2 regions of the Arthrobacter sp. NPDC057388 genome follow, and region 1 is predicted to be linked to the other one. Evidence: riboswitches for the same ligand, from Rfam matches in the RefSeq annotation. Region 1 holds a riboswitch; the other holds the start of a gene.
What was found. A riboswitch is a leader RNA that binds a small molecule or an ion and turns the genes downstream of it on or off. The one in region 1 is predicted to bind glycine.

Region 1 (15,897 bases):
AAAGAGGTCAAAGACGCCAACAGCCATGGTCGGTTCCTAACTGGAGAGTTGTGATCGGTTCGGGCTGGGGAGGTTAAGGGGAGTGAGGCCGGGGCTAGAGTTCGCCGCCGTTGGCTGCTGCGTATTCCTCGGCCGACATCAGCGGGCCCTCGTCGGTGACGGCCACCTTGAACAGCCAGCCGGCGCCGTACGGGTCGCTGTTGATGAGGGCCGGGTCCGCGACGACACCGTCGTTGATCTCCGTGACCTCGCCCGTGACCGGGGCGTACAGGTCCGAGACGGACTTGGTGGATTCCACCTCACCGCAGGTTTCGCCTGCCGTGACGGTGGCACCCACCTCGGGCAGGTCCACGTACACGATATCGCCCAGGGCGTCGGCGGCCACGGCGGAGATCCCGATCCCCACAGGCCCGGATCCGTCGACGGCGACCCATTCGTGCTCGGCGGAGTACTTCAGTTCGGCAACAACCTTGCTCATATCAATTCCTTTGTATCTAGAAGTTCGTGGATGGTTACTTTTGGCGCTTGTAGAACGGCAGTGCGACGACTTCGAAGCGCTCGGGCTTCCCGCGGAGGTCGACATCCACCAGCGTGCCCACCTCGGCATGTTCGACGTCGACATAGGCCATGGCGACCGGGTAGCCAAGGGTGGGGGAGGGCTGGCCAGAGGTGACCTCACCGATCAGCGTGCCGTCCTTGAGCACCGGGTAGTGGCCGCGGGCCGCGCGACGGCCGGTACCCTTGAGGCCCACGAGCTTCTGGCCGATGGTGGAACCGACGCCGGCTGCCTTGAGTGCGGCCAGCGCCTCCTTGCCGACGAAGTCGCTTTCCTTGGCCAGCGAAACCACCGGACCGAGTCCTGCCGCATAGGCGTTCACGCGGCGCGAGAGCTCGTTGCCGTACAGCGGCATGCCGGCTTCCAGGCGCAGCGAGTCGCGGGCGGCGAGGCCGGCGGGGACCAGCCCGTGCCCTTCGCCGGCCTCAAGCAGCGATTCCCACAGCCGGGGTGCCTCGGCGTTGGGCACGTAGATCTCGAAGCCGTCCTCGCCGGTGTAGCCGGTGCGGGCCAGCAGGAGGTCCCGCGCAGTTCCGCCGACGGCGATCTGCACCTCGACTGCCGCGTAGTACTTCAGGTCCGTCACCAGGGAATGCTGTTCGGCCGGGACCAGCTGCAGGAGGATGGCCTCCGCGTTGGGCCCCTGCACCGCGATCAGCGAAATCTCCGAGGAGGCGTCCTCGACCGTGACGTTGAAGTCCGCGGCGCGCTCGGCGAGTGCTGCGGCCACCTTGGTGGCATTGCCCGCATTGGGGACCACGAGGTACTTGTCCTCGCCTTCTGTCGGAGACGGTCGGCGGTAGGAGATCAGGTCGTCGATGATGCCGCCGTCGGCGTCGCAGATCAGGGAGTACTTGGCCTTGCCGACCGCGATGGCGGACAGCTTGCCGGCCAGGGCGTAGTCCAGGAAGGCGGCGGCGTCCGGGCCGGTGACCCAGACTTCGCCCATGTGGGAGAGGTCGAACAGGCCGGCGGCGTTGCGGACGGCGTGGTGCTCGGCGAGTTCCGATTCGTACTTCAGCGGCATCTGCCAGCCGCCGAAGTCGGTGAAGGATGCGCCGGCTTTCTTGTGCTGGTCGTAGAGGGCGGTGTAGTTCTCGGTCATGGGAAGTCCTTAGTTTTCAAACTCGGAAAGGGGCGGGCAGGAGCAGACCAGGTTGCGGTCACCGGCGGCGCCGTCGATGCGGCCCACGGGCGGGAAGTACTTGTCCTGCCGGAGCGAAGGCACCGGGAAGGCGGCCTGCTCGCGCGGGTAGGAACGGTTCCAGCCGGAACTGACGACGGCGGCTGCCGTGTGGGGTGCGTTGCGCAGCGGCGAGTTTTCCAGGGTGAAGTCGCCGTTGGCGACCTGCTGGATTTCGGCGTGGATGGTGATCATCGCGTCGATGAACCGGTCGATCTCGGCCAGGTCCTCGGACTCGGTGGGTTCCACCATCAGGGTGCCGGCCACCGGGAACGCCAGCGTGGGCGCGTGGAAGCCGAAGTCGATCAGGCGCTTGGCCACGTCCTCGGCGGTCACGCCGGTCTTGGCCGTCAGGCCGCGCAGGTCCAGGATGCACTCGTGCGCCACGAGCCCGCTGTCGCCGGTGTAGAGCACCGGGAAGAACTCATCCAGACGGGAAGCGACATAGTTCGCCGCGAGCAGGGCAGACTTGGTGGCCTCGGTCAGGCCCTGGCCGCCCATGAGCTTCACGTAGGCCCAGGAGATGGGCAGGACGCCCGCAGAGCCGAACCGCGACGCGCTGATGGCAACGCCATGCCGGTCCACTCCACCCTCGGACGAAGCGCTGTTGGCGTCGCCCGGCATGAACGGTGCCAGGTGTGCCTTGGCTGCGACGGGTCCGACGCCGGGTCCGCCGCCGCCGTGCGGGATGCAGAAGGTCTTGTGCAGGTTCAGGTGCGAGACGTCGCCGCCGAACTTGCCGGGCTGGGCCAGGCCGACGAGGGCGTTGAGGTTGGCGCCGTCGACATAGACCTGTCCGCCGGCGGCGTGGACGGCGTCGCAGACCTCACGGACATCGCCGTCGTACACCCCGTGGGTGGAGGGGTAGGTGATCATGATCGCCGAGAGAACGTCCCGGTACTGCTCGATCTTGGTGTACAGGTCCGTGTGGTTGATCGTGCCGTCGGTGGCGGTGGCCACGACGACCACCTTCATGCCGGCCAGCACGGCCGAGGCGGCGTTGGTGCCGTGCGCGGAGGCGGGGATGAGGCAGATGTTGCGCTGTCCCTCGCCGCGGGAGAGGTGGTAGCCGCGGATCGCCAGCAGGCCGGCGAGTTCGCCCTGGGACCCGGCGTTGGGCTGGATGGACACCTGGTCGTAGCCGGTGATTTCGGCGAGGTCGGCTTCCAGACCGCCGATGAGTTCGCGCCAGCCCTCGGTCTGGGAGTCCGGGGCGAACGGGTGGATCGAGGCGAATTCGGGCCAGGAGATGGCTTCCATCTCGGCGGTGGCGTTCAGCTTCATGGTGCAGGAGCCCAGCGGGATCATGGTGCGGTCCAGTGCCAGGTCGCGGTCGGAGAGCTTGCGGATGTAGCGCAGCAGCTGGGTTTCGGAGCGGTGCGTGTTGAACACCGGGTGCTGCAGGTAGTCCGAGGTGCGGAGCACGGACTCGGGCAGTTCGAACCCGGCTGCGTCCCCGACCGGACCGGCGCCAAAGGCGACGGCTACGGCGGAAAGTGTTTCCGCCGTCGTCGTCTCATCGATGGAGACGCCAACGGTGTCCTCATCGATGTGCCGGAGGTTGATGCCGCGGGCCTCGGCGGCGGTGATGACTTTGGCGGCCTTGCCCGGCACGCGGACGGTGAGGGTGTCGAAGAAGGTCTCGCTGGCCAGTTCGCGGCCGGCGGTCTTCAGGGCGGTGGCCAGGACACGGGCGTTGTGGTGCACGGTCTCGGCGATCGCCTTCAGGCCCTCCGGGCCGTGGTAAACGGCGTAGAAGGACGACACGATGGCCAGCAGGGCCTGCGCGGTGCAGATGTTGGAGGTGGCCTTCTCGCGGCGGATGTGCTGCTCCCGGGTCTGCAGCGCCAGCCGGTAGGCGGGGGCGCCGGCGTTGTCCTTGGAGACGCCGACGATGCGGCCGGGAAGCGTGCGCTCCATGCCGGCGCGGACGGCGATGTAGGCGGCGTGCGGGCCGCCGAAGAACAGCGGAACGCCGAAGCGCTGGGCGGTTCCGACGGCGATGTCGGCCCCCTGCTCACCCGGAGGCGTGATCAGGGTCAGCGCCAGCAGGTCCGCGGCCACGGTCACCAGCGCGCCGCGCTCCTTGGCAGCGGCAATCACGCCGGAATGGTCGAAGACCCGGCCCGAGACGCCGGGCTGCTGGAGCACGACGCCGTTGATCTCGCCGTCGGGCAGCCCTTGGGACAGGTCCGCGACCTCCACCTCGAAGCCGAGCGCCTCGGCGCGGCCCTTGACGATCGCGATGGTCTGCGGCAGGCAGTCCGCGTCCAGGACGGTCTTGCCGTCGTTCTTCTTGTTGGCGCGGCGCATCAGCAGCACGGCCTCGGCCACGGCGGTGGCTTCATCCAGCAGGGAAGCGTTGGCGATCGGCAGGCCGGTCAGGTCCTGGACCATGGTCTGGAAGTTCAGCAGCGCCTCGAGCCGGCCCTGGGAGATCTCCGGCTGGTACGGCGTGTACGCGGTGTACCAGGCGGGGGCCTCGAGGATGTTGCGGCGGATCACCGGAGGCGTCACGGTGTCGTAGTAGCCCTGCCCGATCATCTGCACGGCGGTCTTGTTCTTGGCCGCGAGCCGGCGGAGCTCGGCCAGGACCTCGACTTCGCTCAGGGCAGCGGTGAGGCGCAGCGCGTTTTCCTGGCGGATGGGTGCCGGAACGGCGGCGTCAACCAGGCCGTCGACGGTGTCGTAGCCGACGTGCTTGAGCATGGTGTCGATGTCGGCCTGGCGGCGGGCGCCGATATGCCGGTCGGCAAACGTTGACGGAAGGGATTGAATCGTCATGAGGAACTCCAGGTCTGGCCGGCCACGGGTGGCACGGCATGGGTTGGGTTCCTCCCCGCTCTGTATTGGACCTGAGAGATTCCGCGGACAGTCGTGTCCGCTTGCACCGTCGGTGAGCCAAACCAAAGTTTGGCTGCTTTCCAGAGTTGCCTCGCCGCGGCGGTACTGGGGCCTGAGAGATTCCTGGGGAGGATTTGCTCCTACGGCGCCTGCCCGATGGATGACTGGGAGGACTCTCCCGCCACGGTTCGAAAGGCTATGAAGATGTGGGTGATTCGGCTCACACAGTACAGCACTCGGCGCCGAATGCCAAAACGGGGCCGGGCCAAACCGCTGCGGCGCTGCCCATGAAGGGCCCGGGGAGCCGGGTTTGACAATTCTTCGTGACCGAGACCACACTGAACCGGTGGCCAGCGGGACTGGGCTGACCGGCAGGCGCCGGACAGGCCGGGCGCCGTCGGCACGCCGAATTCATAACTGAAAACGCTTACGATCTGCGGCGGGAGAGCCCTGCCGGTACATCAGCGGGCGCCGTAGGAGCAAACCCTCCCCAGGAAACTCTCAGGCCCACGTACCGCCGCGGCGAGGCAACTCTGAAAAGCAGCCCGGCGTGCCCGGGCTCACCGAAGGTGCAAAGCGGTCATCCATGTCCGCGGAATCTCTCAGGTCCAGTACAGAGCGGGGAGGAACCCTGTCAGTGTGGCCATTTGGTGCCACTTGAACAATGGAGTTCCTTATGACGATTCACCCTTCTGCGTCCCCGGCCGGGGAGGCTCCGCGACTGGAACGGCAGCTGAGCAACCGCCACATCCAGCTGATCGCCATCGGCGGCGCCATCGGCACCGGCCTGTTCATGGGTTCGGGCAAAACAATCTCCGCGGCCGGGCCGTCGGTGATCTTCGTGTACATGATCATCGGCTTCATGCTGTTCTTCGTCATGCGGGCCATGGGCGAACTGCTGCTGAGCAACCTCAACTACAAGTCCTTCAGCGATTTCGCCGCCGACCTGCTGGGCCCCTGGGCCGGCTTTTTCACCGGCTGGACCTACTGGTTCTGCTGGGTGATCACCGGCATCGCGGACGTCATAGCGATCGCCGGGTACTCCCGCGAGCTCTGGCCGGGACTGCCGCTCTGGATCCCGGGCCTGGCCACCGTGGCCATCCTGCTCCTGCTGAACCTGACCACCGTCAAGGCCTTCGGCGAAACGGAATTCTGGTTCGCCCTCATCAAAATCATCGCCATCGCCGCCCTGATCATCGTAGGCATGTTCATGATCTTCATCGGCTTCCAGAGCGACTCCGGGCAGGCCAGCTTCACCAACCTGTGGAGCCACGGCGGCTTCTTCCCCAATGAATTCATGGGCTTCGTGGCCGGTTTCCAGATCGCCGTGTTCGCCTTCGTGGGCATCGAACTGGTGGGCACCACGGCCGCCGAAGCCAAGAACCCGGAGCGGAACCTGCCCAAGGCCATCAACTCCATTCCGGTGCGCGTGCTGCTCTTCTACGTGGGCGCCCTCATCATCCTGATGTCCGTCACGCCCTGGACCCAGTTCGCCGCCGGCCACAGCCCCTTCATTGCCATGTTCTCGCTGGCCGGCCTCGGAGCCGCCGCCACGGTGGTCAACCTCGTCGTGCTGACCTCGGCGATGTCCTCGGCCAACTCCGGCATCTACTCCACCTCGCGCATGGTCTATGGCCTCGCGGAGGAAGGTGACGCGCCGGCCGTCTTCCGCAGCCTGTCCCGCCGCAAGGTACCCAACAACGCCCTGTTCCTGTCCTGCGTGCTGCTGCTCTCCGGTGTGGTGCTCATGTACGCCGGCCAGGACGTCGGCAAGGCGTTCGACATGGTTACCACCGTCTCCGCCGTCTGCTTCGTCTTCGTCTGGTCGATCATCCTCGCCAGCTACATCGCCTTCCGCCGCCGGCGCCCGCACCTGCACAGCGCCTCCAAGTTCAAGATGCCCGGCGGCATTCCCATGGTGTGGGCGGTCTTCGCGTTCTTCGGCTTCGTGCTGTGGACGCTCACCACCCAGCCGGACACCCTGGCCGCACTGCTGGTCACGCCCGTCTGGTTCGTCCTCCTCGGTGCTGCCTGGCTGGTGCTGCGCCGCCGGCCGGCCCACATTGCCCGCTACGAGGCTTTCCAGGACGAGCTGCGCGCCGAGGAAAACACCGCCCGCAACGGTGCGGACAGCCAGTTCCAGGAGAAGGAAAGCGTCAAGGGATGATCACCATCGAGGAAAAGCCGACGACGGCGGGCCAGGCCCGGCAGCCAGGTGCAGGGGAGTTTGTGCTCACCTTCCACTGCCCGGACTCCCTGGGGATCGTCCAGTCGGTCGCGGACTTCCTGCTCAAGCAGGAGTGCTACATCGTGGACCTCAAGCAGTTCGGCGACCGGAGCGCGGGGCACTTCTTCATGCGGGTGCACTTCGCCTCAGCCGCCGCCCCGGGCGAAACCGCTGGTGACACGGACGCCGTCGAACAGCCCGCCGTCGAACAGCTCCGCGAAAGCTTCGCGCCGCTTGCCGACGAGTGGAACATGGACTGGCGCCTGGAGCGGCATAGCCGCAGGCAGCGCATCCTGGTGATGGTCTCCAAGTACGACCACTGCCTCAACGACCTGCTGGTCCGCACCCGCAGCGGCGAACTCCCGGTGGAGATCGCAGCCGTGGTGTCCAACCACCCTGACCTGGCGGGGCTCGCGGCCTGGCACGGAATCCCGTTCCACCACATCCCCGTGACAGCAGCTACCAAGCCCGAAGCGGAAGCTGCCCTGCTGGAACTCGTGAAGGCGCTCGACGTCGAACTCGTGGTCCTGGCCCGCTACATGCAGGTCCTCAGCGACTCCGCCACCGCACGGCTCGCCGGCAGGGCCATCAACATCCACCACTCGTTCCTGCCCAGCTTCAAGGGTGCCAAGCCCTACCACCAGGCGTACGAGCGCGGCGTCAAGACCGTCGGCGCCACAGCGCACTACGTCAATTCAGAGCTGGATGAGGGGCCGATCATCGCGCAGCAGGTGATCGAGGTCGACCACACCTTCACTCCCGCGGACCTGGTGTCGGTGGGCAAGGACGCGGAGTGCAAGGCCCTGACGAATGCCGTCCGCTGGCACGCCGAGGGAAGAATCATCCTCTCCGGGAACCGGACGGTCATCCTGCGGTGACAAACGAGCGATTCAACCCATTCCCGGTACGCCTGGAGATCATTCCCACGGACGGCATCATTCCCAAAGTCCAGGCTCACGTTCCTGCCGGATCCACGCTGACGGTGACCTGCCTGCCGCACCACGGGCCGGAGTCCACTGTGCGGGCCGCCGTCCAGCTGGGCGGGCTCGGCTACAGCGTGATACCCCACCTGGCCGCGCGGGGCCTCGGCAGCCGGGCCCAGCTCGCGGGCCTGCTCCGCGACTGCGAGGCCGCGGGAATCACGGAGGTTTTCGCCATCGGAGGGGATGCTGCCGAAGCCGCCGGCCCCTATGGCAACAGCTTCCGTCTCATGGAGGACATCGCCGAACTGACCGGCGGGACCATGGCCATCGGCGTGGCCGGATATCCGGAAGGCCATCCGAAGCACAACGAGCTGCACATGCTCGATGCGCTGCTCGAAAAGCAGCATCTGGCCTCGAACGTGGTCACCCAGATGTGCTTTTCGGCGGCCAGGGTCGGCTGGTACGCGGAACTGCTCCGCCGTGAGGGCGTTGACCTTCCCATCTGGGCGGGAGTGGCCGGGCCCGTGCCGCGGGCGAAGCTGATCTCGCTGGCCACCAAGATCGGCGTCGGTCCGTCGCTGAAGTTCCTGAACCGCAAGGGCCCGCTCGCGCGCAGGCTCCTGAATGCCGGCAGCTACTCCTCCGGGTCGCTGGTCTCCGAGCTGGCCGTCACGGAACCCGCACTCGCCGGCATCCACCTCTACACCTTCAACAACGTCGAAACCCAGCCCGCGATGGACTGGAGCGCAAAGGCAGGCGCGAAGGCCTCCTGAGCCCCCAATCACGGCGCGAACGGACAGTTGCGGCCCCATTTCCGCCCGGAATCGGGGCCGCAACTCTACGTTCGCGCCTTTTATTTTGGCCGCACCCGGGCGAAGGTACATTGAACAGGTGACCCCGACGTTGAAAAAGGCCGTGACCGAAGACGGCGCGGAGCTTGCCTGGACGGAGGAAGGCAGCGGGGAACCCCTGCTGCTCGTGGCTGGCCAGGCGACGGGAATGGCCGGCTGGGACCCGGTGGTTCCTGGTCTGGCCCGTTCGTTCCGGGTCATCCGCTTCGATCACCGCGGCATCGGCGCCAGCTCGGAAGGCAGCGCGGAAAACTACACCACGCCGGCCTTCGCGGCAGATGCCGTTGCTGTTCTGGATGCTGCCGGTGTCCGCAGGGCTCACGTCTATGGGCACTCGATGGGTGGCCGCGCTGCCCAGTGGATGGCCGTGGACTTCCCCGACCGGGTGGCGTCCCTGATCCTGGCGGCCACGAGTGCCGGCGACGCCAGGGGGCCGGCCCGGACCGCTGCGGCCACAGCCGCGCTCACCAGCGGGGACCTTGCACGCATGGCGCCGCTGTTCTTCAGCCCCGGCTTTGTCGAGCAAAATCCTGCGGTTGTAGCTGCGTTCTTCCGGGTTCAGGCCTCCGCAGCGGTCAAGAGCAGGCACTTCCGGGCCAGCCGCCTGCACGATGCCTGGGACGTTCTTTCCTCAATCCAGGCCCCGGCCCTGGTCATTCACGGCAGCGAGGACGCCCTGGCACCGGTTGCCAACGCCGCCGAGATGGCCGGGCGGATTCCGGATGCGCAGCTAATCCGGGTCGACGGCGGCAGGCACCGTCTGCATCTGGAGGACGCCCGGATGCAGACCTGGATCGAGGACTTCCTGTCCCTGGCGGTCCCGGCTGGAGCTGCGCGCTGACAGCGGTACGGCCAGAAAATTCCAATCCGTTGCTCTGTAGAGGCCCTTATGAGGCGCGAAAAGGGCACCTACGGAGCAGTCGAGAAGCCATTAGAGGAGCAGCTCAGCAACAGTCAGCTGGAGCCGGATGGTTTCGGCGGCGGCATCGGTGTGCCCGGACCACTTCGGCCCGCCGTTGTTCGACCCGCCGAGGCCCGACACCCGGTCTTCAACGGCGCGGTCGTCACCGCCACGGCCGCCGTCCACAAGCCTAGACTTCCAGACCGACGGCGGTGTTCCCGACGGCGGTGTGCTGCCCCGAGTCCGCCTGCCGGACCGGCGTCGAAAGCCCGAGGTTCTCGCGCAGAGTGTTGCCTGCGTACTCGGTGGGGTAGACGCCGCGCTCCTGCAGCTCCGGGACGAGGTGGTTAACGATGTCGTCCAGGCCGGTGGGGATCAGCCACGGCGAGATGTTGAAGCCGTCCACGGCACCCGTGCGGGCATATTCCGCCAGCCGGTCCGCCACCTCGGTGTAGGAGCCCGTGAAGCTGGAGTCCCCGCGGCTGGTCCGGGCCGAGACGAACTGCCGGATGCTCAGTCCCTTGTCCCTGGCTTCGGCGCGCCACTGGTCCGCCAGCTGCTTGGCCTTGGCTCCGTGGAATCCGCTGCCGCGGGTTTCGGAGGTCTCTTCCACCACGGGGTCGATCTCGGGCAGCGGCCCGTCCGGATCGAATGCCTGAAGCTCGCGGCCCCAGAACTGTTCCAGGTAGGCGATGGCCTGCTCGGGCCCGATCTGCAGGTTTCGCACCCAGTTCTTCTTCTCGAGTGCCTCCTGCGGGGTGGCGGCGAGGATGAACTCGCTGGCGGGCATGATCTTGACGTCGTTCGCGCCGCGGCCGGCGTTGACCGTGCGCCGGACGATGTCGCGGCGGAAGTCGAGGGCGTCGTCGAGCCGCGGGTGGGCGGAGAAGATGACGTCGGCCTGCCGGGCCGCGAAGTCGCGGCCTTCCGGTGAGTCGCCGGCCTGGAACAGCACCGGGCGGTACTGGGCGCTGCGAGGGAGCTTCGCCACGTAGTCCACCGTGTAGTGCTGCCCTTCGTGGCGCACGGGCCGGGCCGAACGGGGCGAGGCCCACGCGGGAGCAGTGGCGGATGCGGCGATGGCGCCGTCCTCCCAGGAGTCCCAGATCCGCTTGGCCGTGGTGACGAACGCTTCGGCGTGGACGTACCGGTCGGAGTGGTCCAGGTAGCCGCCGCGGCGGAAGTTCGCGCCGGTCCAGGCGTTGTCCGTGGTGACCACGTTCCAGGCAGCGCGGCCGCCGGAGAGCAGGTCCAGCGAGGAGAGCCGGTGTGCCAGGTCGGCGGGGTCGTTGTATGTGGTGTTCTGCGTGGCCACCAGGCCGATCCGTTTGGTCACGGAGGCCAGGGCGGCCAGCATGGTCTGCGCGTCAGGCCGGCCCACGACGTCCAGCGCGTGCGGGCGGCCGAGGTGCTCGCGGAGCCGCAGCCCCTCACCGAGGAAGAACGCTGCGAACAGGCCCCGTTCCGCGGTCTGGGCGATGCGGCGGAAGGACTCGAAGTCCGTCTGCGATCCCGATTCGGCCGACTTCCAGACGGTGCCCGAGTTCACGCCCTGGAAGAAGACGCCGAGCTGCAGCCGGCCGGAGGGAACGAAGCCGTTGCCGATGTGTGTGTCTGTCATGGGTCTCCCTAGTGGTCGGCCGCGGACAATGCGAAAACAGTTGCTGGCGCAGCGGGCGAAGCGGCATACCGGCTAACCGGGCGCTGCAGGCCGAGCAGGTCCCGGAACGTGGAACCAGGCTGCTGCGGGGCCAGCAGGCCCCGGCTGCGCAGGGCGGGAAGCACCAGCTGGGCCAGCTCCTCCAGGTCCACATCCAGCACTGCCGGGTGCAGGCGCACGCCGTCGGCGGTTTCCAACACGGCGGACAGCAGCTCGGTGAGCTCCGCCGCGGTGCCAACGAACCGTGCACGGCTGCTCTGCCACGGGGTGTGCGCATCCAGTTCGGCGAGCCTGCCGGCGGCGCTCTGCCCGCGGGCGTCGAGGACGACGTCGAGCTCGGCGATGATGGCCGCGGCGGGAGCGGCTGCACGGGCCTCGGCGGCCTCCCCGGCCAGCAGCTCCGGCGTGGGCGCGGACACGAGCAGGGCGTCTGCCGCCCCGGCGGACAGCTGGTCCGCGTTCAGCAGGCCGGCCGGTGCGAGGACCGGGAGCTGGCCCTGCAGCGGCCGGGGAATGATGGACGGCCCCTTGATGGAATAGCCGGCGCCGGCGGCCGCGGGAGTGCTTTGGAAATCGACATAGTGCAGCTTGTCGACGTCGATGTACCGGCCGGTGGCGACGTCGCGGATCACGGCGCCGTCCTCCCAGGAGTCCCAGAGCCGGCGGCCGGCCTCGATGGAATCGGCCGCCTCCCGGCCCAGCCCCTCACCGGAAACATGGGACCGCCCAACGGCCGCGGCATCAGAAGCCTTGTCCGACGCGGCGACCAGCCACCCGGCCCGGCCGCCGGACACGTAATCCAGGCTGGCCAGCTGTGTGGAGATGTGGAACGGCTCCGTGTAGACAGTGTCCACCTCGGGGACCAGGACAATGGAGCCGGTGACGGGGCCGGCGAACGCCGCGCGCTGCAGGGCGTTCAGCCGGCCCGGGACGTCGCGGCCGCCGGGCCCGGAAGACGCGGCCGGCAGGGATCCGTCGGCGAACGTCGCCACGTGGAACCCGGCCGATTCGGCGGCCAGCACCGTGGCGCGGACCCGGGTTCCGTCGAGCAGTTCGGCGGGGGTGTGCCGGGCCCTGCGCCAGGCGGCGGGGTGGGCGCCGTCGCCGTCGAGTTCCAGGGCGAGGAAGCCCTGCCCAAGTGCCTTAGCAGCACGTGCCGTAGTAGAAGGTGCAGCGGTGGGAGTCGTGCTCACTGTCCGGCCTGCCTTTCGTGGGGAATCTGTTCGCCGGCTTCGATGGCCACCGCCAGGCGGTTTTCGGACGGCGGCAGCGGGCAGGTGGCGAGGTCGGTGTAGGCGCACGGCAGGTTCACCGCGCGGTTGAAATCCAGGGTCACGCGGCCGTCCGCATCGGGTGCCCCCACCGTGAGCGAGCGGTTCGCCGCGTAGGTGGTCTTGCCGGACGTCGCATCCGTGAACAGCACGGACAGTGTGCCCGGCGCGTGGCCGTTGAACGCCGTAAGGGCAAGCTCCCGGCCATCCAGGGCAAACCGGATCTCGCCCGGCGCCTGGTACACGTGCACGATGCCCTCGACGGCGGCGCCCACAGTGGTGGGGCGCGGCTCGTCGAACGGCACGTACACACCTTCGACGGCGAAGCGCGGGTCCGGCGCGTACGCCGGGGTGCCGCGGTACTCCTTGAGCAGCGGGTTCTCCGGGTGCCGGGGCCGCACGATGTACTCCCCGCCGCGTTTGGCGAGTTCGACGATGGCGGGACCGGCGGTGAGGTTGATGCCGTCACGCTCGGCGATGGGATCGAAGACGACGGCGGTGCTTCCGTTCGCAGCTGGGTTGCTGTTCAGTTCCGTGCCGTCCCGCAGCAGGCTTTCGCCCGCCTCCAGAACCACCGTGACGGCGTCGTCCTTCACGCTCCAGAAGCCCGGAACGCCCTCGAGGCGGGAGGGCTCTGCACCCAACCAGTGCAGGTGGGTGACGGCGAGGAAACCGTGGGGATCGGCGCGGTGGAACTCGTGGGTGGCATGCCACTGCTCCCATTCGGTGGCGAAAGCCGCGGCAGTTTCAGTTTGCGTAGACGTGGGCATCATGGCTCCTGTGGTGGTCGGTGCTGACGGCGTAAGCGGCGTTGTAGCAGGGCTGTGCTACAAACCCTTCTGGGTGGAGGCAAAGTTGGCCTCGGTCACGGTCTTGGATTCCGGCAGGGCTTCGTCGGACAGGCCCCAGCGCTCCAGGACCTTGGCGTACGAACCGTCCTTGATGGCCGAGTTCAGCGCCTCCGTGATCACGGGTGCCAGGCCGTTGCCCTTGAGCGTGGTGGCGGCCACCAGGCTTTCGGAGGGCCAGCCGGCATTGACCTTGCCCACCACCTTGAGGTCGTCGCGGGTGTTCTCCCGGTAGAGCGTCGAGGGGTAGGGCGCGATGTTCAGGTCGGTCCGGCCGGAGGACAGCGCCAGGATGGTGTCGGCGTCCGACGGGTAGTACTGCAGGCTGGCGGGTTCCTTGCCCTTGGCCTCGAGCTCCTTGTTCCATGCCAGCAGGATCTTCTCCTGGTTGGTGCCCGAACCAACCGAGATCTTCAGGCCGGAGATGTCGTCGGCGCCCTGGATGTTGTAGGTCGAGGATTTCTTGGCCTCGAAGCCCATGTAGGCGGCGCGGTAGCTGGCGAAGTCGAACAGTTTCACGCGGTCCTTGTTGATGCCCACATTGGAGAACACGGCCTCGAAATCGCCGGACTGCGTCTTCAGGGGCCAGTTCTCCCAGGATGTGACCTGGATGTCGAGTTCCAGTCCCAGCTTGTCGGCCACCAGCTGCGCGATGTCCAGCTCGGAGCCTATGGGTGTCTTGTCGTCCGTGGCGTGGAAGGACAGCGGGATGGAGCCGGCAGTGGTGGCCACGGTGAGCTTGCCGTCTTTGCCGATCAGTGCAGGCACTTTGGCGGCCAGGGCGGCGTCCTTGTCGGCGCGGATTCGCTGCTGGTCCGGTGAGGTGTTGTAGACGACGCCGTTGCGGGCCGCCGTCGTCGCCGGTGCTCCGGAGCTGCCGGCTGAAGCGCCGGAGGCGGCGGCGCCGGGATCGGAGCAGGCGGACAGCGCCGCGGTGCTCAGGAGGCCGAGAAGTACGACGGCGGGCAGGGCGCGGCTGCGGGGCTGCCGGGTGGAGAAGGGGGCCATGGGAGTTTCCTTAGATGTTGAAGGCGGGCTCGATCACCTTGGAGAAGAAACTCCGGGTGCGTTCTTCCTGCGGGTTGGTGAAAATGTCCTGGGGTTTGCCCTGTTCGACGATCTGGCCCTGGTCCATGAACACCACGGTGTCCGCCACGTCGCGGGCGAAGCCCATCTCGTGCGTGACAATGACCAGGGTGGTGCCGGACTTGGCCAACTCGCGGATCACGTCCAGCACTTCGTTAACCAGTTCGGGATCGAGGGCCGAGGTGGGCTCGTCGAAGAGCAGGATCTTGGGGTCAAGGGCCAGCGCCCGGGCGATGGCGACGCGCTGCTGCTGGCCGCCGGAGAGCTGCCGCGGGTAGGCATCGGCGCGGTCCCGCAGGCCCACGCGGTCCAGGAGTTCGAGGCCGCGCTCCCGGGCCTCCGCCGGTGACCTGCGGGCTTTGCCGGAACGCGGGGCAACGACCGGTGCCTCGGCAACGTTTTCCAGTGCCGTCAGGTGCGGGAACAGGTTGAAGTTCTGGAACACCATGCCGATCTCGGTGCGCTGCTTCAGGATGTCCCGCTCAGGCAGCTCATGCAGTTTGTTGCCCTTGACCCGGTAGCCCACCAGCTGGCCGTCGATGGCGATGAAGCCGGCATCCACCTTTTCGAGGTGGTTGATGGTCCGCAGCAGGGTGGACTTCCCGGAACCGGACGGTCCCACGATGACGGCCACACCGCCCGGCTCCACGGTGAGGGAAATCCCCTTCAGCACCTCGGTGGCGCCGAAGGACTTCCTGACCCTGGTGATTTCCACCAGTCCGCGGGTGACGGCGGGGGTCTCAGCATTGGCGGGGGCCTGAAGAGTTGTGCTCATCGGAATCATTTCCTTCCGGCGGTGTTGACCGTGTCTTTGGTGTTGACCGGTGCGTGGGTGGCGAAGAACTTCCGGGCCTTCTGCAGCGGTGTGAGGGGCAGGGTGCGCACGGCTCCCTTGGAGTAGTGGCGTTCGATGTAGTACTGGAACACGCTGAGCACGGAGGTGATCACCACGTACCAGAGCGTGGCCACAAGCAGCAGCGGCAGGACCTGCTGGGTGCGGTTGTAAATGACCTGGACGGTGTAGAAGAGCTCCGAGTAGGCCAGGACGTAGACGATCGAGGTGCCCTTGACCAGGCCGATGATTTCGTTGAAGGCGGTCGGCAGGATGGCACGCATGGCCTGGGGCAGCACGATCCGGGTGGACCGGCGCCAGGCCGGAATGCCCAGGGCCGAGGCCGCCTCGAGCTGGCCCTGGTCCACGGACAGGATTCCGCCGCGGATGATCTCCGCCGAGTAGGCGGCCTGGTTCAGGGTCAGGCCCAGCACGGCGGCCGCGAACTGGCTGATCAGCGTGGTGGTCTGCGCCTCGAAGAACCGGATGTCCGTGAACGGGATGCCCAAGCTGATCTTCTCGTACAGGTAGCCGAGGTTGTACCAAAGGAGCATCTGGACCAGCAGCGGCGTGGACCGGAAGATCCAGGAGAACGTCCAGGACACGGAGACCAGCAGCGGCGAAGCGGACAGCCGCATGAGGGCGAGGATGAAGCCCAGGATGAAGCCGAGCGCCCCGGAGATGGCGGTGAGCTTGAGGGTTTCCACCAGGCCGT
Region 2 (15,897 bases), on a different contig from region 1:
TGCGTGCGGGCCAGGAGCTCGCCGGAGGGGGAGACCAGGATGGAGGTGTTCAGGCCAAGGCCGTCATCCGAGCCGTCCGGGTTGGCCGCGCGCTGGTAGAGCGAGGCATGGACGGTAATGCCGTTCCGGCGGGCGGCCTCTGCTGCGAAGCGGAAGGTGGGGCCGGTCAGCAGGTCCTCCGCCGTGTCGGAGGGGCGCGGGCGGTGCTGGCCCTGCAGGGACAGGTCATTTTCGGGGATCTGGTCGGCCGGGTAGCGGGAAAGTGTGAGCTCGGGCAGGAACACCACCGTGGCACCCAGCCGGGCGGCCCGGTCAATGCCGTCGTTGAGTTCCGCGCGGAGTGCGGCGGCGCTGCTGTGCCAGCGGTGCTGCACGAGGCCCACCCTCAGGGCAGGGCGTCCGGACGGCGCTGTCCGGGCGAGGGAGGCGGGCGCGTTGAGGCAGGTTATTTCGATCATGATGATGATTACTCCAGTGAGACGACCGTCACTAAATGAATGACGTTCATTTAGTATGCACGTGCGATGCCGGCGTGGCAAGGGTTATTTGAATGCCGATCATTTATGACCCCGTCCGCTCGCCGCACGGAAGTTGGGCGCCCGCGGAATTAGTAAGTAAGCTGATCGTGAAATTCGGCCTCTGGTGCTCCCCGGCCCGGAGCGCCTGCGGTAGCGTCGAAACCACTGGACCATTCGAGGAGGATTCATGAAGGCTTCACCGACACTGACCAACAACATGCAGGCCGTCCTGACGGACCTGATCGAGCTGCACCTCCAGGGCAAGCAGGCGCACTGGAACATCGTTGGCACCAACTTCAGGGATCTGCACCTCCAGCTGGACGAGATTGTCACTGCCGCCCGGCTCTTTGCGGACGACATCGCGGAGCGCATGCGCGCCCTGCATGCCCTGCCGGACGGGCGCAGCGCCACCGTGGCAAAGTCGACGAACCTTCCGGCGTTCCCGGAGGGGCTCATCAATACGAAGGATGCGATTGACCGCATCGTGGCCGCCCTGGAGGCGGCGGTCGGCACCATGCGCAAGGTTCATGACGAGGTCGACGAGGAAGACCCCACCACCGCCGACCTGCTGCACACCTTCATCGAGAAGCTGGAGCAGTTCGCGTGGATGACCGGCGCCGAGAACATGAAGGCGTCGGCCAGCGTGACGCAGCCGGACAGCAAGTAAGCGACCGGGCAGTTTATTACCCGCGCCGATTGTCATGGGCGGCCCTGGAGGGATTCCTCCGGGGCCGCCCGATTTTGTGCCCGCTACTTCGCCCGGTCCCGACTACTTCGCACGCGGGATGCGGCGGAGTACGACGGCGGCAAGCACCGACGCTCCTGCCATCAGCACCAGCCCAATCGCCGCTGTGATGTGCACGCCGGAGTCAAACGCCGTCCGGGCAGCGGCCGTGACCGCCTCTGCCAGCGGTGCCGGCAGCGACCCGGCCAGCTCCACCGCCCCGGCGAGGGTTTCCCGGGCCTGGTCTGCCGACGCTGCTGTGGACACCTGCGCAACGGCCGCCGGCAGGGCGAGGTGCTGCTGGTATGACGCGGTCAGGATCGACCCCAGGACCGCCGTGCCCAGGAGGGACCCCACTTCGTAACCCGTCTCCGAGATCGCCGCTGCGGCCCCGGATTTCGCCGCCGGCGCAGCCCCCAGGATCAGATCGTTCGAGATGGTCTCGGCGGATCCCACACCTACGGCCAAAACGAGGAGGGCGGCAAGCAGCGTGGCGGGTCCGCCGTCGTGATTGCCGAATGCGACGAGGCAGTAGCCGGTGGCGCCCAGCGCCAGTCCCGAGGCCACCACAAAGCCCGGCCGCACCCTCCGGACCAGCGGAACCACCAGCAGGCCGGCCACCACCATTGCCGCCAGCGCGGGCACCATGGCGGTACCGGACTCGGACGGTGACATGCCTTCGAGCAGCTGCAGGTGCTGTGCCAGGAACAGGATGAAGCCGTTGTAGGAGAACAGCGACAGGATGTTTGCCGTAATTGCCGCGCTGAATACTGGGTTCCGGAACAGGGAAATGTCCAGCATCGGGGAAGCCAGGGCGTGCTGGCGGCAGACGAAGAGAAGGCCCATGACCAGGCCGAATGCCATCACGCCGAAAGCGGCCGGGCCGGGGCCGTGCGTGGCCAGTTCCTTGATGCCGTAAACCAGCGGCACCATGGTCAGCATTGACAGCACCACGCTGGGGGTATCCACGCGTCCCGGTTTCGGATCCTTGGACTCCGGAATGAGGAAGCGGCCGAGGATCAGCGGCGGCAGCATGATGGGCACGGCCACGAGCAGGACCGCGCCCCACCAGAAATGCTCCACCAACCAGCCGCCAAAGATCGGCCCGAGTGCCGCGCCCCCTGAAAAGCCCGCGGCCCAAATGGCCACGGCCAGCCGACGCCTGCCCGGCTCCTGGAAGATGTTGCGGATCAGGGACAGTGTGGACGGCATGAGCATGGCGCCGAAGAATCCCAGGGCGGCGCGGCCCGCAATAAGCCATTCAGCGCTCGGCGCGAAGGCTGATGCCGCGGAGACCGCCGCAAACCCTGAGATGCCGGTCAGGAGCAGCCGGCGGCGCCCGATCCTGTCGCCCAGACTTCCCATTGCCACGAGGAGTCCGGCCAGGACGAGTGCGTAGGCGTCCACCACCCACAGGAGCTGCACGCCCGAGGGGTCCAGGCTGCGGGCGATCGCCGGAAGGGCAAACGTCAGCGCGGTATTGTCCACGGCCACCAGGAGCACGGGGAACATGAGCAGGGCCAGGGCGAGCCAGTCTCTTTTGGATGAAGTCCGGTTGGCCTCGGCGGGCAGCGGGGCGAGGACGGAATGAGTGGTCATGAAATAACTATACCGTCCGGACGGTACAGTTATAGCCTTCAGTCCGAAACGGGCATGATGGAAGCCATGCCCAGAAAACCGGTCGCCCGCGGCGCAGTCCTCGATGCCTTCGAATCCCTGCTGATCGAGGTGGGGGAGCGCGCCGCCACCCTCGATGCTGTGGCCGCCCGCGCCGGCGTCTCCAAGGGCGGGCTGCTGTACCACTTTCCGAACAAGGAAGCACTGATCGGCGTCCTGCTGGACCGGTTGGATGAATTCGCGGAGGCGGACGCGCAGGCCATGGCCGCAGCCCCGGAGGGAGCTGCCGCCTACTTCATCAGGTCGTCCGTCTGGGCTGACACGCCGCTGGACCGTGCCATCGTGGCCGCCACGCGGCTGGCCGAGGTCGCGCACGAGGAAACCCGGCGCCGGTTTGCCCACATCCAGCAGCGGTGGCTGGACGAGATTGCCCGCGACGTGGGGCCGGGCCTGGCCAAGGCGGTCCTGTACATGGGCGACGGGCTCTACTTCAATGCCATGCTGTCCGTCGGGCCGGCGGCAACGCCTTCCGAGACCGCGGCCGACGTCGAAAGCCTCCTCGCCGCGCTCGACCGGCTGCGGGGGTAGTCCCGCTGCTGCCGGGCTACCGCCGCGGTTTGCGGACGCGAACCCGGCGTAGGACAATAGCCTCTGTGACGACGACAGCTGTCACCGCTCAATTTAATAAAGCCTTTGATCTGCGGCGGGAGAGTCCTGCAAGTAGGTACAAGCAGGCGCCGTAGGAGCAAAACCTCCCCAGGAATCTCTCAGGCCCACGTACCGCCGCGGCAAGGCAACTCTGGAGAGCAGCAGGCTGCCCGCTGGAATGTCCGCGTTCGCGCGGACGGTTCAGGGCGTGCTGTGCTCACCGACGGTGCAAGCGGACACGAGTGTCCGCGGAATCTCTCAGGTCCAATACAGAGCGGGGAGGAACCCGAATCAATGTGGCGTACCCTGCGCCGCCTTAGTTATGGAGTTCCTTTTGACCGTTAGTTCAGCCTCCTCGTCCTTCGTCGACCGGCATATCGGCGCCCGCCGCCAGGCCGACGTCGAAGCCATGCTCAAGGCCGTCGGCTATGACACCGTCGACGCCCTGGTTGACACGGCAGTCCCCAACGACATCCGCCAGGACTCCGCGCTCCAGCTTGCCCCCGCGCTGAGCGAAGTTGAGGTCCTGGCCGAACTCCGGAAGCTCGCGGCCAAGAACAAGACCGCGGTTCAGATGATCGGGCAGGGCTACTACGACACCGTGACGCCGCCGGTGATCCGCCGCAACATCCTCGAGGCCCCGGCGTGGTACACCGCGTACACGCCGTACCAGCCGGAGATCTCGCAGGGCCGGCTTGAGGCGCTGCTGAACTTCCAGACCATGGTCCAGGACCTGACGGCGCTGCCCATCGCGAACGCGTCGCTGCTGGATGAAGCCACGGCCGTGGCCGAGGCCGTGCTGCTGATGCGCCGGGCCAACAAGAAGAATGACGGCAAGACCGTCCTGGACGCGGACTGCCTGCCGCAGACCATCGCCATTGTGAAGGGCCGCGCCGAGGCGCTCGGCTTCGAGGTGGAGGTCGCGGACCTGTCCCAGGGGCTGCCCGACGGCGAGATCAACGGCGTCGTGCTCCAGCAGCCCGGCGTCTCGGGCCGGGTCTTCGACCATTCCGGCGTGATCGCCGCCGCCAAGGAACGCGGCGCACTGGTGACCGTGGCCGCGGACCTGCTGGCCCTGACCCTGATCACGCCTCCGGGCGAGCAGGGCGCCGACATCGCCGTCGGAACCGCCCAGCGCTTCGGCGTTCCCCTGTTCTATGGCGGTCCGCACGCCGCCTACATGGCTGTGCAGAAGGGCCTCGAGCGCTCCCTGCCGGGCCGGCTCGTTGGCGTCTCCAAGGACAACGCCGGTGTCCCTGCCTACCGCCTCGCGCTGCAGACCCGGGAGCAGCACATCCGCCGCGAGAAGGCCACCTCCAACATCTGCACCGCCCAGGCGCTGCTGGCCATCGTCGCCTCGATGTACGCCGTGTACCACGGTCCGGAGGGCCTGAAGGCGATCGCCGAGACCACGCACGGCCACGCCAGGACCCTTGCCGCGTCGCTCAAGGCCGCCGGGCTGGACGTCCTGCACACCAGCTTCTTCGACACTGTGACGGTTTCGGTTCCGGGCAAGGCCGGCGCCATCATCGCCGCCGCCGAGCAGAAGGGCATCAACCTCCGCAGCATCGACGCCGACACCGTCGGCATCTCGGCGGATGAAACCACGACGCCGGCCGTCGTCGCCGACGTCCTGTCCGCCTTTGGTGCCACCGCCGTGGAGGCGACTGGCGGTTTCGCCTTGGACACCGCCGTCGAGCGTTCCTCCGCGTACCTGCAGCACCCGGTGTTCAACACGCACCGTTCGGAAACCCAGCTGCTGCGCTACATCCGCAGGCTCTCCGACCGCGACCTGGCCTTGGACCGGACCATGATTCCGCTGGGTTCGTGCACCATGAAGCTGAACGCGACCGCCGAGATGGAGGCCATTTCCTGGCCGGAGTTCGCCTCGATCCACCCGTTCGCCCCGGATTCCCAGACCGCGGGCTGGCGCGAACTCATCGGCGGACTGGAAGCCGACCTCGCCGAGATCACCGGCTACGACCAGGTGTCCATCCAGCCCAACGCGGGGTCCCAGGGCGAGCTCGCCGGCCTGCTGGCGATCCGCGGCTACCACCTCTCCCGCGGTGAGGGACAGCGCAACATCTGCCTGATCCCGGCCTCGGCGCACGGCACCAACGCCGCCTCCGCCGTGCTGGCCGGCATGAAGGTGGTCGTCGTGGCTACCGCCGCTGACGGCACGATCGACCACACGGACCTGTACGCGAAGATCGAGGCCAACAAGGATGCACTCTCGTGCATCATGATCACCTACCCCTCCACCCACGGCGTGTACGACGGCGACGTCCGCGAAGTCTGCGACGCCGTCCACGCCGCCGGCGGACAGGTCTACGTCGACGGCGCCAACCTCAACGCCCTCGTCGGCCTGGCCCAGCCCGGCAAGTTCGGCGGCGACGTCTCGCACCTGAACCTGCACAAGACCTTCTGCATCCCGCACGGCGGCGGCGGACCCGGCGTCGGGCCGGTCGCGGCGAAGGCACACCTGGCACCGTTCATGCCGGGTGACGCCGCTACCTGGACCGAAGGCAACGACGTTCCGATCTCCGCTTCGCGCTTCGGCTCCGCCGGCGTCCTGCCGATCTCCTGGGCGTACGTGAAGCTGATGGGCGGGGCCGGCCTGACCGAGGCCACCAAGTCGGCGCTGCTGGCTGCCAACTACGTGGCGGCAAGCCTGAACGACTTCTTCCCCGTGCTCTACACCGGCGAAGGCGGCCTCGTGGCGCACGAATGCATCCTGGACCTGCGCGCCCTGACGGCCAAGACCGGCGTCACCGCCGAGGACGTGGCCAAGCGCCTGATTGACTACGGTTTCCACGCCCCCACGCTGGCGTTCCCGGTGGCCGGCACGCTGATGGTGGAGCCCACCGAATCCGAGGACCTGGGCGAAATCGACCGGTTCATCAAGGCCATGATCGCCATCCGCGGCGAGATCGACCAGGTGGCGAACGGCGACTTCACGGTGGAGAACAGCCCGCTGCGCAACGCCCCGCACACTGCGGCAGCTGCCATCAGCTCCGACTGGGACCGCGCCTACCCGCGCGAGCAGGCCGTCTTCCCCGGGCACACGCACAAGCAGGACAAGTACTTCCCGCCTGTGGGCCGCATCGACGGCGCCGCCGGTGACCGGAACCTGGTCTGCTCCTGCCCGCCCCTCGAAGCGTTCGAGAACTAGAGGAATCCGCTCAATGACTGAGAACTACACTGCCCTTTACGAGGAGCACAAGAAGCTCGGTGCTTCGTTCACCGACTTTGGCGGCTGGCAGATGCCGTTGAAGTACGGCTCGGAACTGGCCGAGCACCATGCCGTCCGTAATTCGGCCGGCATCTTCGACCTCTCCCACATGGGCGAAGTCTGGGTCACCGGCCCGGACGCTGCCGCTTTCCTGGACTACGCCCTCGCCGGCAAGATCTCCGCCATGGCCGTCGGCAAGGCCAAGTACTCCCTGATCTGCGACGCCGACGGCGGCATCATCGACGACCTCATCGTCTATCGGCGGCCGTCCGCGGCTGAAGGCAGTGACCGCTTCCTGGTAGTGCCCAACGCCGGCAACGCCAAGGTGGTGGCCGAGGCCCTGGTGCAGCGGGCCGCCGGCTTTGACGCCGCCGTCGAGGACGCCTCCGCCGGCACGTCACTGATCGCCGTGCAGGGCCCGAAGGCCGAGGAGATCCTCCTCCGCCTCGTCCCGGCGGCCCAGCACGAGCTGGTCACCGGGCTGAAGTACTACGCCGCCGTCGAAGTGCCCTTCCTGGTGGGCGGGGCGAGCCGGAACCTGCTGCTGGCCCGGACCGGGTACACCGGCGAGGACGGCTTCGAGATCTTCGTGGAGAACGACGGCGCCGCCGCCCTTTGGCAGTCGATCGTCGCCATCGCGGATGAGGGGGAGCTGACGCCCGCGGGCCTCGCGTCCCGTGATTCGCTCCGTTTGGAGGCCGGCATGCCGCTGTACGGCAACGAGCTTTCCCTCGAGGGCGACCCGTTCGCCGCCGGCCTGGGCCCGGTCGTCGCGCTGTCCAAGGAAGGCGACTTCGTGGGCAAGGCCGCGCTGGCTGCCAAGAAGGAAGCCGGGGCGGGTTCCACCTCGGGCCGCAAGCTCGTAGGCCTCAAAGGCCTGGGCCGCCGCGCCGGCCGCGGACATTACCCGGTCCTTAAGGACGGCACGGTCGTCGGCGAAGTCACCTCCGGCCAGCCCAGCCCCACCCTCGGCTACCCGGTCGCCATGGCCTACGTCGACGTCGCCTACGCCGAACCCGGCACGGCCCTGGACATCGACCTGAGGGGCAAGGCGGAGCCGTTCGAAGTCGTCGCACTGCCTTTCTACAAGCGCTCAAAGTAGCCCGGCCGAACCGCTGGTTGAGCCTGCCGAAACCCTCGCGGTTCCACTCGGCTCCAGGACCGGCGGGCCCCAGTTTTCACGCGTGCTGCTCCTTCGTCGCTTTGACGCACGCTTTCGAAAACCGCGGCCAGCCGGCCCTTCGAGGGCATGTCACCTTGGGTGACAATCACGGCACAGCGACAGCCAGGATGAGTGCATCGAAAGCCAAAGGTGCTGGGGGAGGGGCCGCCGTCGGACGCGTTCTCTCAAAACCCGACCGCCGGTGTATGCCCTCGCCAAGCTCGATCATTGGGGGTCGAGCTTGCCGAACCGGCGCTCTGGCTTGCCTGGTACGGGGCTGTTGCAAGTTTCGCTCCGGAAACTGGTGGCCCCGAAAACTGAACGTCACTACGGCGGGTGAGGGGTCTCCGGAAGCGTGCTCCCCACCGTCCCCCTGGCCTCGCAGGCTCGGCCAGGGAACCCGGACGGCGTGGGCCCAGCACGCGGAGGAGTTCCCCTCACCCGCCACCCAGGCCACGCGCGCGGTGCGGGGAGGAGTTCCCTCACCCGCCACCCAGGCCACGCGCGCGGGGTACGGAGGAGTTCCCAGGCGCCACCCAGCCACACACAACTGTTTTTGTCCGCGAGTTTCACGAGCAAAGGAAAATAAATGGCAAAAGTTGCCGCTGAACTGCAGTATTCCGAGGAACACGAATGGGTTTCCCGTGAGGACGGGAATGTGGTGTCTATTGGCATCTCCGCCGTGGCCACAGACGCCCTCGGCGACATTGTTTACGTGGACCTGCCCGAGGTGGGGTCCGCGGTGACCGCGGGGGAGACCTGCGGCGAGGTTGAGTCCACGAAGTCGGTTTCGGACCTGTACGCCCCGGTGACGGGAGAGGTCACGGAGATCAACTCCACGGTCATCGAGGACCCTGCCCTGATCAACAGCGACCCGTACGGGGCCGGCTGGCTGTTCAAGGTGGCGGCCGAATCTGAGGGCCCGCTGCTCTCTGCCGAGGAGTACGCGTCCAAGAACGGCGGCGAGCTGTGAGCGGCGCAGGTGCCGCAGGCACAGAAACAGTCGCCTTCACCCAGGTCGTGTCGCCGAGCCTGAACGCGGATCTCGCGGAGCTGGATCCGGAGATCGCGGCAAAGATCGACGACGAACTTGGGCGCCAGCGCACGGGCCTGGAGATGATTGCGTCGGAGAACCACACGGCGGCTGCGGTGATGCAGGCGCAGGGGTCGGTGCTGACCAACAAGTACGCCGAGGGGTACCCGGGCAAGCGGTACTACGGCGGCTGCGAGCACGTTGACGTGATCGAGCAGCTCGCGATCGACCGGGTCAAGGCCCTGTTCGGTGCCGGGTACGCGAACGTGCAGCCGCACTCCGGTGCGCAGGCGAACGCCTCGGTGATGCACGCCCTGATCACGCCGGACGACACCATCATGGGCCTGAACCTCGCCCATGGCGGGCACCTGACGCACGGCATGCGGATCAACTTCTCCGGCAAGCTCTACAACGTGGTCCCGTACCAGGTCCGTGAAGATGACCACCGGATCGACATGGCCGAGGTGGAGCGCCTGGCCCAGGAGCACAAGCCGCAGCTCATCGTGGCCGGCTGGTCTGCGTACGCCCGGCAGCTGGACTTCGCCGAGTTCCGCCGGATCGCCGACTCCGTGGGGGCTTACCTGATGGTGGACATGGCGCACTTCGCCGGGCTCGTCGCCGCAGGCCTGCACCCGTCACCGGTCCCGCACGCGCACGTCACCACGTCCACCACGCACAAGACCCTCGCGGGTCCGCGCGGCGGGATCATCCTGACCAACGACGCCGACGTTGCCAAGAAGATCAACTCGGCTGTCTTCCCTGGCCAGCAGGGCGGGCCGCTGGAGCACGTGATCGCGGGCAAGGCCGTGGCCTTCAAGATCGCCGCGTCCCAGGAGTTCAAGGAACGCCAGGAGCGGGTGCTCGCCGGCGCCCGGATCCTCGCCGAGCGCCTGGTCCAGCCCGACGTCACGGCCAAGGGCATCTCGGTGGTCTCCGGCGGTACGGATGTGCACCTGGTTCTGGTGGACCTGCGGAACTGTGAGCTCGACGGGCAGCAGGCTGAGGACCGCCTCGCTGCCATCGACATCACCGTGAACCGCAACGCCGTGCCGTTCGATCCGCGCCCGCCGATGGTCACCTCCGGCCTGCGCATCGGCACTCCGGCCCTGGCCACCCGCGGTTTCAGCGAAGCCGCCTTTGCCGAGGTCGCGGACATCATCGCGGAGGCACTGACCGCCGACGCCGATGCCGACCTGTCCGGACTGCGCCGCCGCGTGGAAGCCCTCGCCGAAGCCCACCCCCTCTACCCTGGCGTCGCAAACCTCGCCTGACCTGTAGGGTGGAGTTTTTGTCCAGATACCGCGGGTTGAAGGCCCTTTTGAGGCCATTATCTGTACAAAAACTCCACCCTCTACCGACCCCATGCCTAGTTAGGATTGATTTATGGCCGTTGGAGTCTTTGATCTCTTTTCCATTGGGATCGGGCCCTCGAGTTCCCACACGGTGGGTCCGATGCGTGCCGCTGCCGTCTTCGCCGGCGAGCTCAAAGCCAGCGGAAAGCTGGACAGCGTGGCGTCGCTGCGGGTGGATCTGTACGGGTCGCTGGCGGCGACGGGGCACGGGCATGGGACCATGACGGCGGTGCTGCTGGGCTTGGAGGGGTATCACCCGGAGCTGATCCTGCCGGATGAGGTGGAGGAGCGGTTGGCGTCGATCGCGGAGACGGGGATCCTGAACCTGGCGGGGTCGGTTCCGTTGCCGTATGGCGTGGAGGACATGGTGCTGCGGCCGCTGACGGTGCTGCCGCGGCATACGAACGGGATGACGTTCACGGTCTTTGATGTGAACGGGGCGGAGCTGCAGAAGGCGACGTTCTTCTCCGTTGGGGGCGGGTTCATTGTCCGCGAGGGCGAGGAAGAGGCCGCGCAGCAGGAGCTGGACGAGTCGAAGAAGGACCTGCCGCTGCCGTTCCGGACCGCGGCGGAACTGCTGGGGCACTGCCGTGCCCAGGGCCTGTCGATTGCCGACGTCATGCTGGTCAATGAGTGCGCGTCCCGGTCCGAGGCGGAGATCCGGGAGGGGCTGCTGCACATTTATTCGGTGATGGAGGGCTGCGTGCAGGCCAGCCTGAAGCGGGAGGGGCTGCTGCCGGGCGGTCTGAAGGTCCGCCGTCGGGCCCCGGACTGGCATGAGCGGCTGCTGAAGGAAGGCCGTGGCCACGGAGGGGACTACCGGGACCCGAAGTACTGGCAGGAGTGGGTGAACCTGATCGCCCTGGCCGTGAACGAGGAGAACGCCTCCGGCGGCCGCGTGGTCACCGCCCCGACGAACGGGGCGGCCGGGATCATCCCCGCCGTGCTGTACTACGCTTTGCATTTCGCGCCGGGCATGGAGAACGCGACGCAGGAGGACCGCGACGACGTGGTGGTCCGTTTCCTGCTGGCCGCCGGCGCGGTCGGGGTGCTGTACAAGGAGCAGGCGTCGATTTCGGGTGCGGAGGTGGGCTGTCAGGGCGAGGTGGGGTCGGCGTCGTCGATGGCTGCCGCCGGGCTGGCGGAGGTGATGGGCGGGTCCCCGGCGCAGGTGGAGAACGCGGCGGAGATCGCGATGGAGCACAACCTGGGCCTGACCTGTGATCCGATCGGCGGGCTGGTCCAGGTCCCGTGCATCGAGCGGAACGCGATCGCCGCGGCCAAGGCGATCAACGCCGCGAAGATGGCGCTCTGGGGCGACGGTTCGCACCGGGTCTCGCTGGACGAGGTCATCGTGACCATGCGCGAAACCGGCAAGGACATGAGCTCCAAATACAAGGAAACGGCGATGGGCGGCCTCGCCGTCAACGTCGTGGAGTGCTGATTCCAGCACCGCCGGTTGAGCCCGTCCGGACGGGACTAGTTGTTGGCGGCCGCCCAGAGGTTCAGGCTTGTGGCAAAGACCACCCACGACAGGTAGGGCAGCATCAGCAGACCGGCCGTGCGGCGGATCGGGCCGAACAGGAGCACGGTGGCGGCCACAGCCACGGCCAGGGCAAGGATGATGCCCAGCGCCAGCCAGAGCGCAGGCGAACCCCAGGCCGGGTACAGCCCGAAGAACACGGGCGTCCACGCCAGGTTCAGGGCAAGCTGCACGCCGTAGACCCTGAGCGCAGCCCTGCGGCGCGGGCTGCGGCTCCGCCAAACAAGCCATGCAGCCACCGCCATGGCTGTGTACAGCGCGGTCCAGACGGGCCCGAACACCCAGTTGGGCGGAGACCACGGCGCCTTGTCGGCCGTTTCGTACCAGCCGGTGACGTTGCTGATGGTCGCCTGCGAACCCAGCCAGGCCACCAGGGCGGAGGCCGCCAGGAACCCCAGGAGGCCGGCAATTTCGACGGCGGTGCGCCGCCGTGCAGGTGGCACGGCACCGCCCCTGGTTGCGGCATCTGTTCCCGTTCCCGCGGCCGGCGCGCGGTCCCTGCTCGTCATCTCCCTACACTTGCCAAGGGCGCAGGCGGAGTCAAGATTCTGACCAGGATCACGTGCCCGTGTCGAGCGGGCCGGGAGCCCTGACGGATAGACTTGAGGCTGCTTCTCCGGCATCTGCACGAAACGTAAGCGAAGATTGGACACGGCACACTTGCGAGAATTCACTGCCCGCTTTGCCACCTCCGAAGAGGTTGCCAACTGGGACTCCCACGTCACCGCGAATCCGAACGGCGGAAACCTGCTGCAGTCGGAGGCCTTCGCCGAGGTCAAGCAGCACTTCGGCTGGAAGACCCTGCACCTCGTCTACGAGACCGCTGACTACACGAGCTACAACCTGGTCCTGGAAAAGAGCTTCCCGGTGCTGGGCAAGCTCTGGTACCTCATCAAGGGACCTGATGTGGCCGCCGTCGAGGACATTCCGGGCATCGCCGCAGCCAACGCCGAATTCGTCAAGCGCGCACGGCTGGGGGTCTTCGCCATCAAGATCGAGCCGGACATCATCCTCAGCGACGTCGCCCGCGAAGTCATCGAGGGGGCAGGCCTCGTCAAGACGCACAACCTGCAGCCCAACGACTCCACGGCCCTGCTGGATATCTCCCCCGAGGAGAACCAGCTGCTCCGCAACCTCCACTCACGGGGACGGAACGCCGTCCGGCGCGCCATCCGCGAGGGCGTCGAGGTTCACAACGTGGACCCCAGCGAGGAAAACTTCAAGGCCATGTACGCCCTCATGACCGACACCGTCCAGGCGAAGTCCCAGGTGCGCGTCCGCGAATACGACTACTACCGGCAGTTCTGGACGAACTTCATCAAGCGCGGCCAGGGCAGGCTTATGTTCGTGTACGAAAACGGCGTTCCCTCGGTGGGTGCCTTCGTCATCAACTACGGCCGCAAGGGCACGTACAAGGACGGCGGATCCCTGCAGAAGCGCAACCAGTACGGCGATTCGCACCTGGTGCAGTGGACCGCGATCAACCAGCTCAAGGAGCTGGGCTGCACGGAATACGACTTCTGCGGAACGCCGCCCAGCGACAAGCTTAAGGACACCTCGAACCCCTTCCACGGGCTGGGCCTCTTCAAAACCAGCTTCAGCAAAACGGTCACGGACTTCGTGGGCTGCTATGACCAGGTCATCAGCCCGCTGAAGTACAAGGCGTGGATTGCCGCCGGCGAACGTATCGCCCGGCAGCTCTACACGCGCCGCACCGGGCAACAGTTTTACTGACCGGGACGTTTAACGGCTAAGGCACTGAACGGCTAAGGCACTGACAGAGGGGAGCCCTGATGACCAAACAACCCCGCGGCGCCAACCGGCCGCCCACGGACGGGCTGCCCAAGACGGAGCCGCTCACCGCCTCGCAGCTGCACCAGAACGCGGCCGCAAAACGCATGCTGCGCCGCCTGGTGCAGGGGGAAAACCCGCCGACGGCGCCGCTGAGCATCGTGGACCGGCTCGCCGGGAGCCCGTACGCCAATCCCATGATCCAGGTGGGCGGGATCGACGAATCGGCCCGCAAGACGATGGACTTCGCGCTGCACCTTGCCGAGTCCATGTTCCGGTACGGTGCCGGCGCGCTCGAGGTGGAAACCAGCATCATCGCCGTGACGGCGGCGCTGGGGCTGAAAAACATCGAGGTGGACATCACCAACCAGTCCGTGGGCATCAACTATGCGGCCAAGGACCAGACGCCCATCACCCTCCTGCGCGTGGTCCGTTCCTGGACGAACAATTATGCGGGGCTTGCCCAGGTCCACCAGCTGGTCACCGACATCGTGGCCGGGGGCGTGGGCCGGGACGAGGCCGCCCGCCGGCTCGACGAGATCGTCCGGCGCCCCAAGCCGTTCCCGCGCTGGATGGTGACGGTTGCCTTTGCCGTGTTCTCCGCCGTGTTCGTGGCTGTCATTGGCGGCGGCCCTGGCGCCTCGGCGGTCGCGTTCGCCTCCAACCTGCTCATCAGCCTGGTGGCCAGGAAGCTGGGCCGCTGGCGGACGCCTGACTTCTTCATCACCGCTGCATGCTCGTTCGTGGTGACGGTCATCGCGCTGCTGCTGTGGCGGTTCGGCAGTCCGGTGGGAGTCCGGCTTGCTCCGGCCATTGTGGTGGTGGGCGGGATCCTGCTGCTGCTGCCCACCGGGCGGCTCGTATCCTCGGTGCAGGATGCCATCAACGGCTTTCCCGTCACTGCGGCCGGCAGGTTTCTGTCCACCCTGCTGACATTCGGGGCCGTCGTCGCCGGCATTGCCGTTGCCTTTGTGGTGGGCGACAGGATCGGCATGGAGCCGATCGACGTTACCGAGACCTTCCCGCCCGCGTACCCGCTGTGGGTGCAGGTGATCCTGGTTGCCATCGCCGTCGTGGCGATCGGCATCACGGAACAGACGGACTGGAAGCTGCTGCTTCCGACGGCGGCCGTGGGCGTGGTGGGGCACCTCACCCTGATCGCGGGCGAGGCGCTGGGTATTGGGGCGCGTTTCTCGCCGGCGCTCGCCGCCGTGGTGATCGGCCTGCTGGCCCGTGTGGTTGCGCTGAAGATGGGAGCGCCGCAGCTGGTGGTCGCCGTGCCGGCCGGTTTGATCCTCCTGCCCGGCCTCACCATTTTCCGGTCGATGTACGTCCTGACCATCGAAGAATCCGAGATCCTGCTCGGCGCTGGCGGGATGCTCAGCGCCGGGGCGATCGTGTTCGGCGTCGCCGGCGGTATTGTGCTGGGCGACACCCTGGCTCGGCCGCTGACGCGGAACCTTGCCAGCAACGAGCGGCGGCGTTCACGCCGCCGCTAGCGCTGCTGGATTGCTACAGGATCTGGCCGATGGGGAGCTTCTTCTCGGCCTGGAACACGTCCTCCACCCTGCCCTTGGCCCAGTAGCCGGACAGTGAGACCTGGCTGCGGTCCAGGCCGCGTTCCCGGAACAGGACGTCCCGCAGTGCCTTCATGTAGCCCCGCTCGCCATGCGCAAAGACGTTCACCCGCCCCTCCGGCCAGGCAGCGTTGCGCACGGCCTCCACCAGCCGGCTGCCCTCGCCGGCGGGGACGCCGCCGCGCTGCAGCCAAACCAGCTCGAGTCCGGCCGGGGCAGCGATCTCCTGCACGTCGTCGTCAGAACCCACCTCGATGAAGGCCTGGCCGCGCGCATGCTCCGGCAGGGACTCAATAACGGCGGCCATGGCCGGCAAGGCGGCCTCGTCCCCGGCCAGGAGGTACCAGTCCGCCGCCGGATCTGGGTTGTAGGCGCCGCCCGGCCCGGTGAAGATCAGGCTGTCACCGGGTTTGGCTTTGGCCGCCCAGGGGCCGGCCAGGCCCTCGTCGCCGTGGACCACGAAATCAATGGCCAGTTCGCCGGCTGCCATGTCCACCCAGCGGACGGTGTAGGTCCTGGTGTAGGGCCACTGCTCCCGGGGCATCGTTTCCCGGATGGCCCAGAGGTCCAGGGGCTCCGGGTAGTCCACGCCGGGCTGCGGAAAGACGATCTTGACGTACCGGTCCACGAAGTCGTTGTTGACGTAGTCAGCGAAGCCCGGGCCGCCGGCGACGATCCGCACCATGTGCGCGGAAAGCTG

Region 2: it holds a riboswitch for glycine, as region 1 does, so the genes downstream of both, gcvP (aminomethyl-transferring glycine dehydrogenase) here and cycA (D-serine/D-alanine/glycine transporter) in region 1, are expected to answer to the same signal.

Annotation. Positions count from the first base shown of each region.
Region 1 covers NZ_JBHVBL010000001.1:66,634-82,530, reverse strand. The annotation lists gene ACFUTU_RS00325 (L-serine ammonia-lyase) at 1-27, opposite strand, end outside; gene gcvH (glycine cleavage system protein GcvH) at 95-478, opposite strand; gene gcvT (glycine cleavage system aminomethyltransferase GcvT) at 513-1,661, opposite strand; gene gcvP (aminomethyl-transferring glycine dehydrogenase) at 1,671-4,523, opposite strand; glycine riboswitch at 4,674-4,774, opposite strand; glycine riboswitch at 5,014-5,110, shown strand; gene cycA (D-serine/D-alanine/glycine transporter) at 5,260-6,750, shown strand; gene purU (formyltetrahydrofolate deformylase) at 6,747-7,688, shown strand; gene ACFUTU_RS00295 (methylenetetrahydrofolate reductase) at 7,685-8,506, shown strand; gene ACFUTU_RS00290 (alpha/beta fold hydrolase) at 8,649-9,425, shown strand; gene ACFUTU_RS00285 (hypothetical protein) at 9,516-9,671, opposite strand; gene ACFUTU_RS00280 (NtaA/DmoA family FMN-dependent monooxygenase) at 9,676-11,106, opposite strand; gene ACFUTU_RS00275 (LLM class flavin-dependent oxidoreductase) at 11,115-12,263, opposite strand; gene ACFUTU_RS00270 (DUF1684 domain-containing protein) at 12,335-13,186, opposite strand; gene ACFUTU_RS00265 (ABC transporter substrate-binding protein) at 13,244-14,272, opposite strand; gene ACFUTU_RS00260 (amino acid ABC transporter ATP-binding protein) at 14,283-15,125, opposite strand; gene ACFUTU_RS00255 (ABC transporter permease subunit) at 15,131-15,897, opposite strand, start outside.
Region 2 covers NZ_JBHVBL010000009.1:115,616-131,512, reverse strand. The annotation lists gene ACFUTU_RS06890 (nitrilase-related carbon-nitrogen hydrolase) at 1-458, opposite strand, end outside; gene ACFUTU_RS06885 (Dps family protein) at 706-1,185, shown strand; gene ACFUTU_RS06880 (MFS transporter) at 1,288-2,841, opposite strand; gene ACFUTU_RS06875 (TetR/AcrR family transcriptional regulator) at 2,908-3,447, shown strand; glycine riboswitch at 3,554-3,652, shown strand; gene gcvP (aminomethyl-transferring glycine dehydrogenase) at 3,830-6,679, shown strand; gene gcvT (glycine cleavage system aminomethyltransferase GcvT) at 6,693-7,841, shown strand; gene gcvH (glycine cleavage system protein GcvH) at 8,491-8,874, shown strand; gene glyA (serine hydroxymethyltransferase) at 8,871-10,205, shown strand; gene ACFUTU_RS06850 (L-serine ammonia-lyase) at 10,318-11,730, shown strand; gene ACFUTU_RS06845 (TspO/MBR family protein) at 11,766-12,338, opposite strand; gene ACFUTU_RS06840 (lipid II:glycine glycyltransferase FemX) at 12,490-13,563, shown strand; gene ACFUTU_RS06835 (threonine/serine exporter ThrE family protein) at 13,623-15,119, shown strand; gene ACFUTU_RS06830 (siderophore-interacting protein) at 15,133-15,897, opposite strand, start outside.